3 regions of the Blautia wexlerae DSM 19850 genome follow, and region 2 is predicted to be linked to each of the others. Evidence: predicted binding sites of a transcription regulator. Region 2 holds the regulator's gene; each other region holds the start of a gene.
The links. Region 2 encodes Rex, which represses fermentation and respiration genes when NADH is low (regulators of the CRP and FNR family bind a similar motif). Its sites were predicted from a motif close to ATTGTTAANTANTTAACAAT; they were not measured.

Region 1 (4,168 bases), 950 kb from region 2:
CATGGTTCCGGGATTATATTTATACAGAGGATTTTATAATCTTGGTATTATGTCATTATCAGTAGCTGCATCCTGGTTTGCGTCTGCGATCCTTATCATTGCAGCGTTGCCATTAGGACTAATCTTTGCACGTATTCTGACAGATAAAGCTTTCAGATACTGTACTTAACCGAATCAAAAATCAGGGAAATCCCCAACCACTGCTTAAATTGCAAGTATCTACTCCAATAGGAAAATGTGAAAATTATATCAAACTAACAAACAATTTTATGCTTCCAAACAAATATTTAAACGAAAAAATTGTTCAGGTTTCTGTACAAAAGCTCTTGTCAATTTTTTGACAATGTGTTATCATTAAGACGTCAATTTTGTTAGGAGAAAAGGAGTATTAAGATTATGAGCAGTAAAATTACTATCATTGGAGCCGGCAGCGTCGGATCTACCATCGCGTACACTTTATCAAGCCAGGATATCGCATCTGAAATTGTTCTGATCGATATCAACAAAAAGAAAGCAGAAGGTGAAGTTCTGGATATTATCCAGGGAACCTGCTTCAGAGATCCTATCTCTATCATTGCCGGAGACTACGAAGATGCTAGGGATTCTGACATCGTTATCATCACATCCGGTATTGCCCGTAAACCAGGACAGACAAGACTTGAACTTACACAGACAAATGTAAATATCCTCAAATCTATCACACCGGAGATCGTAAAGGCAGCTCCAAATGCCCTTTATCTGATCGTAAGCAATCCGGTTGATATCATGACTTATGTATTTACAAAGATTTCCGGACTTCCAGAAAACCAGATCCTTGGTTCCGGTACAATTCTTGACTCTGCACGTCTGCGCTGCGGATTATCCGAACATTTCCAGATTGCACAGAGTAATATCCATGCCTATGTATTCGGTGAGCATGGAGATACATCCTTTATTCCGTGGTCTGGTGCCTATATTTCAGGTGTAAGTGTGGATGAATATTACGACCTTGAGAAGAAACTCGGTAAGGATATTGAACCGATTGATAAAGAAGCAATGCTTCAGTATGTACAGAAATCTGGCGGTGAGATCATTTCCAAGAAAGGTGCAACTTTCTATGCAGTATCCTCTTCTGTATGCAAACTTTGCAGCCTTCTTGTATCTTCTTCAGAGTCTATCTCTACAGTATCTACTATGATGCATGGAGAGTACGGAATCGATGATGTATGCCTGAGTACATTAACTCTGGTAGGACCAAATGGTGTACAGGGCAAAGTTCCAATGAGAATGACAAAAGCTGAGATCGAACAGCTTAAGAAGAGTGCAGATGCACTGAAAGAAATTATTGCTCAGATTGACCTTAATTAATAATATATCAGACAAAACATTCAGAAGTACAGGTACAGCCTGTTCTTCTGAATCCATATTACTGTTTACTCCTTTTTAATTATTAGCCAAAATTCTGTACTGTAAGCGGAAACAGACGAATTTTGGCTTACATATATCAAAAGCAAAAAAATATATAAATAATATTTTTATTAATTTTTTGAAAGATACTATGATTGTGAGTAAATAGAAAAGCGGAAGATTTTATCTGCCTGAAAAAGATTAATTTAGATCAGAAGAATTGAGCAATGATGCGTGATAAAAAAATTATCAAAAACCTCTTGTTAAAATGTTGTCAATATGATATAATATTTTTCGGAAATCGAGCTGATACACTCCTTTAATTGCGGAGGAAGGGTGTGCGAACTCTTTTATTTTCTATGTCTCAACAAAGATATAAAAAGTAATTGTATTAGACTTGATTTATATTTTTGTCCATATATTGTTAAAAAAAAGACAAGGACTAGCGGCTGTTATTTACGGGCGCTATATATCGGGGCAAATTGCTTTTGGACCCTGATATCATTATTTGAGCAACATGAATTTATCTGAACAACTAAGAAAGGATAATGTTAAGTATGAAGTACAGTTATTATCCGGGTTGTACCCTGAGAAACAAGGCGAAAGATCTGGACGAATATGCCAGAGCCAGCGCCAGAGCACTTGGGTTTGAACTGGAAGAGATCGAAGACTGGCAGTGCTGCGGAGGTGTTTATCCTCTGGGAACTGACGAGATCGCTACGAAACTTTCTTCCGTACGTGCTCTTAATCAGGCCAAAGAAAAAGGCCAGGATCTGGTGACAATCTGTTCTGCCTGTCATCACGTGATCAAACGTGTCAATGACGACATGAAGAATGTGGAAGATATCCGCACCAGAGCAAATAATTACATGCAGCTTGACGAGCCTTATGCTGGCGAGACAACAGTACTCCATTATCTGGAAGTGCTTCGCGACAGAGTTGGCTTTGACAAGCTGAAAGAGAAAGTAGTAAACCCGCTTACAGGAAAGAAGATCGGAGCATATTACGGATGTCTCTTATTACGTCCGGGTAAGATCATGGCTTTCGATGATCCTGAGAATCCGACAATCATGGAAGATTTCATCCGTGCACTTGGGGCAGAACCGGTAATCTATCCATACAGAAATGAATGCTGCGGCGGTTACATTTCTCTGAAAGAAAAAGATATGTCTCAGAACATGTGTCAGAAAATCGAAGACAGTGCGAAAGGCTTTGGCGCAGATATGTTGATCACAGCCTGTCCATTGTGTAAATATAATTTAAATAAAAACGCTTCCAGCGAACTGCCTGTATATTATTTCACAGAGCTCCTTGCAGAAGCCCTCGGAGTAAAAGAGGAGGTGGCAAAATGAGAAACCAGCATTCAGCAGCAGAAAAGATCAAAGAGATCTCCGGAACCAATCCGCTGAAATGTATGAAATGTGGAAAATGTTCTGCTACCTGCCCATCTTTCAATGAAATGGATATCAAGCCACATCAGTTTGTATCCTATGTTGTAAATGAAGATATCGAAGCACTTGTCAATTCAAAGTCTCTCTGGAAATGCCTTTCCTGCTTCGCCTGTGTAGAGCGTTGTCCAAGAGATGTAAAACCGGGAAAGATCATCGATGCAGCAAGACAGTTAGTTGTCCGTGAAAAAGGCGGCGATTATCTGAAAGCAGATGAGATACCACAGCTTCTTGATCCGGAACTGCCACAGCAGCTTCTGGTAAGTGCATTCAGAAGATACAGGAGGTAAGCCAGCGTGCAGAGAATTGGTGTATTTGTCTGTCATTGCGGAAGTAATATCGCCGCTACGGTAGATGTAAAAAAAGTTGTTGAATTAGCTGCCAAAGAGCCGGGTGTCGTTCATGCAGAAGACTACCAGTACATGTGCTCAGAAGCAGGCCAGGCTAAAATTCAGGAAGCCATTAAAGAGAAAAACCTGACAGGCGTTGTTGTCTGTTCATGCTCTCCACGTATGCATGAGGCAACATTCAGAAAAGCAGCTGAAAGAGCTGGCCTGAATCCATACATGGTGGAGATTGCAAATATCCGTGAGCATTGTTCCTGGATCCACAAGGATATGGAAGAGGCTACAAAGAAGGCCGTGATCCTTGCCAGGGCAGCAATCGCAAAAGTAAACTTAAACACACCTCTTCAGCCAGGGGAGAGCCGTGTTACAAAGAGAGCCCTGATCATCGGCGGCGGTATTGCCGGAATTCAGACAGCCCTGGATATCGCAGATGCAGGATATGAAGTAGATATCGTAGAGAAGACTCCAAGTATCGGTGGAAGAATGTCACAGCTTGATAAAACATTCCCGACACTTGACTGTTCTGCATGTATCCTCACACCTAAGATGGTAGAGGCAGCAGCACATGAGAAGATCAATATCTATACATACAGTGAAGTAGAACATGTCAGCGGTTTCGTAGGTGATTTCACCGTTGATATCAGAAAGAAAGCAAGAAGTGTAAATATGGACAAATGTACAGGCTGCGGTGTCTGCCAGGAAAAATGTCCGTCCAAGAAGATTCCGAACGAATTTAACAGAGGATTAAATAACAGAACTGCTATTTACACTCCATTTGCACAGGCAATCCCGAATGTTCCGGTTATCGACCGTGAGAACTGTCTGAAATTTAAAACAGGAAAATGTGGTGTCTGCTCCAAAGTATGTCAGGCAGGAGCCATTGATTACGATCAGCAGGATGAGATCGTAACACAGAAATACGGTGCAATCGTAGTTGCTACAGGTTTTGATACCATCAAACTTGACAAATATGATGAATATGCGTAC
Region 2 (4,168 bases):
GGTCAGATCCAGGATCCGGGTAGCTGTCTGGTTGATGAAGTAACGGTCGTGGGAAACATAGAATACTGTTCCAGTGTAACTGTTCAATGCCTCTTCAAGAATCTCTTTTGAAGCGATATCCAGATGGTTGGTGGGCTCATCGAGGATCAGAAAGTTTGCTTCGGACAGCATCAGCTTGGCGAGGGAAACACGACCTCTTTCTCCGCCGGACAGAGCGGAGATCAGTTTGAATACATCATCCCCTGTGAAAAGGAATGCTGCCAGCATATTTCGAATTTCTGTTTCCGTAAGTGTGGGATAAGCATCTGAGATTTCCTCAAAAATAGTTTTCTCCATATGAAGAACATGGTGTTCCTGGTCATAGTAGCCAATCTGTACCTTGGAACCAAGAGTAAATCTGCCGCTGTCTGCATCAATCAGCCCATTGATGATCTTTAACATGGTGGTTTTGCCTGTGCCGTTATTGCCAATCAGGGCTACACGTTCTCCACGTTTGATCTCAAAGGAGATGTCACTGAAAAGTGTCTGTCCGGGAAAAGATTTGGAAAGACTTTCCACAGTAAGGACATCATTTCCGCTGACAAATCTTGGTTCCAGGGAAATGCGCATCTGATTCTGAATCTCCTGTGGTTTATCAATGCGCTGGACTTTATCCAGCATTTTCTCGCGGCTTTCCGCACGTTTGATGGATTTCTCGCGGTTAAAGGATTTCAGCTTGGCAATGACTGCTTCCTGATGTTTGATATCCCGCTGCTGGTTCAGGTAGGCTTTGTACTGGGCGTCACGCAGCTGGGCTTTTTTCAGGGCATAGGCAGAATAGTTGCCACTGTACATACGCATATTTCCTGCTTCGATTTCCACAACTTTTGTTACGACTTTGTCAAGAAAGTAACGGTCGTGGGATACGATAAATACAGCACCCGGGTAATTCAGAAGATAGGTTTCCAGCCAGGAAATACTCTCCATATCCAGATGGTTGGTAGGCTCATCCAGAAGAAGAATGTCAGGGCTGGCAAGAAGCAGTTTACCCAGAGCTACGCGGGTTTTCTGGCCGCCTGAAAGAGTTTCTATCTGGCGTTCGAAATCTTCTTCTGTGAAACCAAGACCTTTTAATACACCCATGATCTCACTTTTGTAAGCGTAACCATTTTCCAGTTCAAACTGGTGACTCAGTCTTGTGTAAGTATTCATCAGGCTGTCCAGAGCATCTCCGGTGGTGGTTTTCATTTCCTGTTCCAGAGAGCGCAGACGGTTCTCCATATCAATAATGTGCTGTTTGGTGGAAATCAGTTCTTCGTAAATGGTATGATGGCCATGAATGTCCTGATACTGGGCAAGGTAGCCGATATTTTTATCTTTGGCAAGTACCACGTTTCCTGAATCCGGGGAGAGCTCATGCATAATGATTCGCAGCAGAGTCGTCTTGCCTGCACCGTTATTGCCGATGAGAGCTGCCTTTTCGCGGTCTTCTATATGGAAACTGGCATCCTTGAGAATGATTTTTTCGCCAAAGGATTTACAGATATTCTGACATGATAAAATCATAGGAATTCCTCCGTTTGTAATTTGTCCGCGTACTATTATAATCGAAAATGCCTGTTTTTGAAAGCATTTTAAGAGATTTTGTCCAGAGAAAAGAAAGCACCGGATGGATGCATGGAAGAAAATATGATATTCCGGGGAATTTTTCAGAATGAAATTGATAAAAAAATACAGAAATATTTGGTCAAAAAGTACAAATTTAATTTGACAATAAAATAACATCTGGGTATAATTGACATAGATAAGCTAAGGAGGGAAAATTTGTGGAAGCTAAGGAAATTTCGAAAGCGGTAATCAAGCGTCTGCCGCGGTACTACCGCTACCTCGGTGAATTGATGGAGGAGAATGTAGAGCGTATATCTTCAAATGATCTTAGCAAGAAGATGCATGTGACGGCTTCCCAGATTCGTCAGGACTTAAATAATTTCGGTGGTTTTGGTCAGCAGGGTTACGGCTATAATGTACGCTATTTGTATACAGAAATCGGTAAGATCCTTGGGCTGGATACTGTACATCCGATGATTATTCTGGGTGCCGGTAATCTGGGACAGGCATTGGCCAATTATGTGGATTTTGAAAAGCGCGGATTTAAGCTGGTTGGTATTTTTGACGTCAATCCTGTACTTGAGGGGATTGCAGTTCGTGGAATTGAGATTCAGATGTTGAGCGATCTTCCTTTGTTTCTGAAGGAGAATGAGGTTGAGATCGCGATCCTGACTCTTCCTAAAAACAAAGCCAAAGAGATGGCAAAGATTTTAATTGATAATGGAATTAAGGCAATCTGGAATTTTGCACATATTGATCTGGATGCCCCGGAGGATGTAATGGTAGAGAACGTACATCTTTCAGAGAGTCTTATGACTTTGTCCTATAACCTGAGTGAGTACAGAAAGGAACATGAAGGTATGTAAGGGATAACTGTGAAACACAAGGCTGTGGTCATCTGATCACAGCTTTTCTCTTGTATGTAAATGTGTTATTGTAAACAGGAGGTGAACAGATGAGAGAGATTGTAACTGCTGTTGAGATGAAAGAACTGGATCATAATACGATTCAGAAAGCCGGGATATCGTCTCCGGTACTTATGGAGAGGGCGGCATTAAAGACGGTTGAGGAGATTGTACAGAGATTAAAGAATAAAGAAAAAGAGAAAATCCTTGTGGTCTGCGGAACCGGCAACAATGGCGGAGACGGATTGGCGATTGCCAGACTGCTTCAGTTGAGAGGAGTCAGAACCTGGTATTATATTGCGGGTAAGGAAGAGAAAATGACTGCTGAAACTGCCGGACAGCTTAAAACAGCAGAATATTATCAGGTGCCCCGGGTGCATAACCTGGATCTGGATGAATATACTACTATAGTAGATGCCATCTTTGGGGTTGGACTGAGCAGACCTGTAGAGGGAAAATATGCAGAGCTTATCAGTACAATGAACCGGGCATCTGCGTATAAAGTAGCTGTGGATATTCCATCCGGGATTGACTCAGATACCGGATTTGAGAAGGGGATTGCATTCCGGGCAGATCTTACGGTTACCTTTGCTTTTCGCAAAAGAGGGCTGTGTTTTTATCCCGGACGCATGTATGGCGGTGAGATCGTTGTTACGGATATCGGAATCTATTCCATACCCGGAAAGAAAATCTGTATGCATCATCTGGAACGTGAAGATTTGAAAATGCTTCCGGAGAGAGTTCCCTATGGAAATAAAGGAACCTTCGGTAAGGTTCTTCTTATAGCTGGCAGCGAAGGAATGTGCGGAGCTGCATATCTGAGTGCAGCAGCTGCTCTGAAAAGCTCTGCGGGAATGGTGAGAATTCAGACCGTGGAGGCCAACAGGATTCCGTTGCAGACACTGTTGCCGGAAGCCATGATCACCTGTGATTTTGATGAGAAAAAAAACCAGGCAATGCTTGACTGGTGTGATGTGCTTGTGATAGGACCGGGTCTTGGAACTGGAGCGCAGAGCAGGGAAAGAGCTCAGTGGTTCCTGGCGAAGGCAGCTGAGTGTAAAAAAACAGTAATTCTGGATGCAGATGGCCTGAATCTTCTGTCAGTCCATGACAACTGGAAGTGTTTTATCGGGGAACATGTGATCCTGACACCTCATATTGGTGAGATGAGTCGTCTGTGCGGAAAAGAAATCGGTAAGATCCAGGATTGTCTGGCACAGACTGCAGCTGATTATGCAAAGGAGTCTGGAGCGGTTTGCGTTCTGAAGGATGCCTGTACTGTGGTGGCAGATGCTTTTGGAGATATGTATTTGAACATTTCGGGTAATGCAGGAATGGCTACAGCGGGAAGTGGAGATGTGTTAAGTGGTGTGCTTGCCGGTATACAGTGTATGTACCTGGCAGCAGAAAAGAAATTTTCTCCTGTTATGCTGGCTGCACTTGGTGTATATGTGCATGGGCTGGCAGGTGATCTGGCTGCTGAAACAGTAGGGCAGCGAGGGATGACCGCAGGAGATATCATCTGTTTTCTGCCGGAAATACTAAGATAGAATATTCATTTTGAGGCAGTAAATCTGTGAAACAATTTGCAGATATTAACATGAAAAAATAACAGAGGAAAATTATTATGAAGAAAGATAGCAGAGTAAAAGCAGTCATTTCACTGGATGCAGTAG
Region 3 (4,168 bases), 110 kb from region 2:
TTTACTGCGTCACCGAAAAGCTTCTCTGTTTCCGGTCCGATATCCATTCCTTCCCATCCGTCCGGAATCTCACCACGTTTAACAACCTGGATATTACAGTCATTAGAGAAGTTATCACCGATTCTGTTATCTAACGGAAGAAGAAGTTTCACACCTTTGTCTTCTGCTTTCTTCATCATGTCCAATGCATACTGAAGATAATCATCCTCACAAAGAGATGTTCCAATATGTCCACCCATAGCTTTTGAGAATGTGTAAGACATACCACCACCAATGATAAGAGTATCTACTTTATCAAGAAGGTTATTGATTACAGAAATCTTGCTGGAAACCTTAGCTCCGCCAAGGATAGCAACAAACGGTCTCTCAGGATTGTTCACTGCATTTCCAAGGAAATCGATTTCCTTCTGCATTAAGTAACCAACAACTGCTGTATCAACATATTTGGTCACACCAACATTAGAGCAGTGTGCTCTGTGAGCTGTACCAAATGCATCATTAACAAATACATCACAAAGAGAAGCAAGTTCTTTGCTGAATTCGTCTCCGTTCTTTGTTTCTTCTGCGCGATAACGTGTGTTCTCAAGTAAGATAACATCTCCGTCTTTCATCTCAGCTACTGCTGCTTTTGCATTAGGTCCTACTACTTCAGGATCTGCTGCAAACTTAACTTCCTGTCCTAATAATTCGGAAAGACGTTTTGCAACCGGTGCAAGAGATAATTCCGGTTTCGGCTCTCCCTTCGGTTTTCCAAGGTGGGAGCAGAGAATAACCTTTCCGCCGTCAGCGATCAGCTTCTTGATTGTAGGAAGAGCTGCAACCAGACGGTTCTCATCTGTGATCTTTCCATCCTGAAGAGGAACATTGAAGTCACATCTTACAAGAACTTTTTTGCCTTTTACATTGATATCATCAACAGATTTTTTATTCAGCATTTGTGGTGCCTCCTTAATAATATTCTTTAACAGTTACTGCATATCTGTAAACAGTAACTTATTGATTTCCTGCTGTTATTCCAGACCACGCGAAAAAGGTCCGGTCCAAATCAGACCGGACCCTTCGTTGGAGTCTATTCCTTTACACTTACTGAAAATTAAGCGTTCAGTAATTTACCAAAGTGTTTGATTGTACGAACCATCTGGCTTGTGTAGGAGTTCTCGTTGTCATACCAGGAAACTACCTGTACTTCTGTTGTGCCATTCTCAAGTGGAAGAACCATTGTCTGAGTAGCATCGAACAGAGAACCAAATCTCATACCAACAATATCGCTGGATACGATTTCATCTTCGTTGTATCCGAAGGATTCATTAGAAGCTGCTTTCATAGCTGCGTTGATCTGTTCTTTTGTTACGTTTCCTTCAACAACTGCTGTTAAGATTGTTGTAGAACCTGTTGGGGTAGGAACACGCTGAGCAGATCCGATAAGTTTACCGTTCAGTTCTGGAATAACAAGACCGATAGCTTTAGCAGCACCTGTGCTGTTAGGAACGATGTTAACTGCAGCTGCACGAGATCTTCTTAAATCACCTTTTCTCTGTGGTCCGTCAAGTGTCATCTGATCGCCTGTGTAAGCGTGGATTGTGCACATGATACCGGATTTGATTGCAGCAAGATCATTTAATGCTTTAGCCATTGGAGCTAAGCAGTTTGTTGTACAGGAAGCTGCGGAGATGATGTGATCTTCTTTTGTAAGAGTTTCATGGTTTACATTGTAAACGATTGTCTTAAGATCGTTTCCAGCCGGAGCGGAAATGATAACGTGTTTAGCACCTGCATCGATATGAGCCTGAGCTTTGTCTTTAGATGTATAGAATCCTGTACACTCAAGAACTACGTCTACACCGATTTCTCCCCATGGAAGTTCAGCAGCGTTAGCTTTTGCGTAAATTTTGATTTCTTTTCCGTCAACTGTGATGGAATCTTCTCCTGCTGTTACTGTATCTGCAAGAGCATATTTTCCCTGTGTTGAATCATATTTTAATAAGTGAGCAAGCATTTTAGGAGATGTTAAATCGTTGATTGCTACGATTTCAAATCCTTCTGCTCCAAACATCTGACGGAATGCAAGACGTCCAATACGTCCAAAACCATTAATTGCAACTTTTACTGCCATGATAAAATTCCTCCTATGAATTAAGTGGTTAATTATGGTAATCCTTTGTTTGTTAAAGAATCATCAACCTGTAATGTATTGTACATAATTCTAAACAAAAATTCAAGACCATTTTCCAAAAAACATATAAAAATTAAGTAAAAAATGTAAATTATATGTTATACTGTGTATACAGTGCTTTATGAATACACTGATCCGGGCCTGTAATTGTGATATTTCAGGTGCAGATATATCCATTTAAGAGGACACCGTATTCATTTGTAATATATCACACGCAAATATAACAGTACTGTTTTTTACAGAAGAAAGGACTGAAATTATGGACAGACAAATATTGTGGGATTGTCATATGCACTCTTCTTTTTCTGCTGACTCGGATACGCCTATGGAAATTATGATTCATCGTGCTGTTGAAACGGGACTACAGGGAATTACTTTTACGGAACATCTGGATCCGGATTACCCTGTTACTCCGGACAATCTGGATTTTTCTCTGGATATTCCGGCTTACAAAGAAAAGCTGGCTGAACTTTCAGATATATATAAGGATAAAATTCAGGTACGTTTCGGAATTGAACTAGGACTGCAGATGCATCTGGGAGAATATTTTGACTCACTTCTCTCTCAGACACCTTTTGATTTCGTTATCGGTTCATCCCATCTTGTCCATGGGTATGATCCTTATTACCCGGAATTTTTTGAAGGACGTAAGGAATTTTTATGTTATATGGAATATTTTGAATCCATTCTTGAAAACATTTCCGCATATGACGGATTTGACGTTTACGGACATATTGATTATGTTGTCCGTTATGGTCCTAACAAGAACCGGGAATATTCTTACGGACGGTATAAAGATATTCTGGATGAGATTCTGAAGAAACTGATTTCCATGGGAAAAGGCATCGAACTTAATACCGGCGGATATCATTATGGTCTTGGAGAACCCAATCCATGTACTGCCGTAATAAGGCGCTATAGAGAACTTGGCGGAGAGATCATCACCATCGGAGCAGATGCGCATACTCCGGATAAAATCGCCTGTGCATTTGATAAAGCTGCCAGTGTACTGGAAGCCTGTGGTTTTCGTTACTATACAATCTTCAAAGACCGTAAACCGGAATTTATTTCTCTGTAAAACGTGTCAGTACTTGCCTATATGGCAGTTCCTATAATATAATATTACATATGATTTCAGAAGCCCAATTTCCAAACTGCTCCAAATACTGTTTCTCTGGTCTGCATCATAGCTGATCATGATAAAAAACTGACAGCAGATATGGAAATTGCAGCTTTCTGTATATATTCGTAACTGTCCGGTGTCTCCATATTTATGTTTTATATGTCCCGACACTGCCCAGTTACTGTATTTTTCATAAACCAGGGAGGAATATTATGGCTAAAAAAAGACTCCAGAAGAAACGTTCTTCATCAACAGTCAGAAAGCAGGAATCAGAAATTTTACAAGTGACTACTTCCAAAACTGAGCCTGCCAGAGTTGAAACTTCTAAAGTAGAACCTGTTAAGGTCGAGACTTCCAAAGTGGAACCTGTTAAGGTTGAGACTTCCAAAGTAGAACCTGTTAAGGTCGAGACTTCCAAGGTAGAACCTGTTAAGGTTGAGACTTCCAAAGTGGAACCTGTTAAGGTCGAGACTTCCAAGGTAGAACCTGTTAAGGTTGAGACTTCCAAGGTAGAACCTGTTAAGGTTGAGACTTCCAAAGTAGAACCTGTTAAGGTCGAGACTTCCAAAGTGGAACCTGTTAAACTGGACGTTCCTGTTGATCGTACTTTATATAATGAACGTTTTCAGAAACATTATGATGAGTTGAAATGGTTATATTGCGAATTATATCAGGATCGTGATGATGTCATGACCTATCTGCATGATCTTACTTCTAATATGGAAGCTTTCTATAACAGCAGAAATTCAGCATTAAAGGCATCTGATAAAAAGCGTGAGGCTGATCCGGACTGGTATAAACGCAATGACCTTGTAGGCATGATGATGTATGTAAACAATTTTGCACATACTTTAAAAGGTCTGGAGGAACAT

Region 1: NQ550_RS09255 (CoB--CoM heterodisulfide reductase iron-sulfur subunit B family protein) is a predicted target of Rex. The motif match lies at 1,646-1,665, and genes of this name have one in related genera.
Region 3: gap (type I glyceraldehyde-3-phosphate dehydrogenase) is a predicted target of Rex. The motif match lies at 2,162-2,181, and genes of this name have one in related genera.

Annotation. Positions count from the first base shown of each region.
Region 1 is NZ_CP102267.1:1,988,194-1,992,361, forward strand. It holds gene NQ550_RS09245 (threonine/serine exporter family protein) at 1-169, shown strand, start outside; gene NQ550_RS09250 (L-lactate dehydrogenase) at 397-1,347, shown strand; gene NQ550_RS09255 (CoB--CoM heterodisulfide reductase iron-sulfur subunit B family protein) at 1,944-2,738, shown strand; gene NQ550_RS09260 (4Fe-4S dicluster domain-containing protein) at 2,735-3,124, shown strand; gene NQ550_RS09265 (CoB--CoM heterodisulfide reductase iron-sulfur subunit A family protein) at 3,131-4,168, shown strand, end outside.
Region 2 is NZ_CP102267.1:2,940,632-2,944,799, reverse strand. It holds gene NQ550_RS13680 (ABC-F family ATP-binding cassette domain-containing protein) at 1-1,545, opposite strand, end outside; gene NQ550_RS13675 (redox-sensing transcriptional repressor Rex) at 1,806-2,453, shown strand; gene NQ550_RS13670 (bifunctional ADP-dependent NAD(P)H-hydrate dehydratase/NAD(P)H-hydrate epimerase) at 2,543-4,042, shown strand; gene alr (alanine racemase) at 4,120-4,168, shown strand, end outside.
Region 3 is NZ_CP102267.1:3,048,651-3,052,818, forward strand. It holds gene NQ550_RS14140 (phosphoglycerate kinase) at 1-935, opposite strand, end outside; gene gap (type I glyceraldehyde-3-phosphate dehydrogenase) at 1,094-2,113, opposite strand; gene NQ550_RS14150 (histidinol-phosphatase HisJ family protein) at 2,433-3,251, shown strand; gene NQ550_RS14155 (amylosucrase) at 3,509-4,168, shown strand, end outside.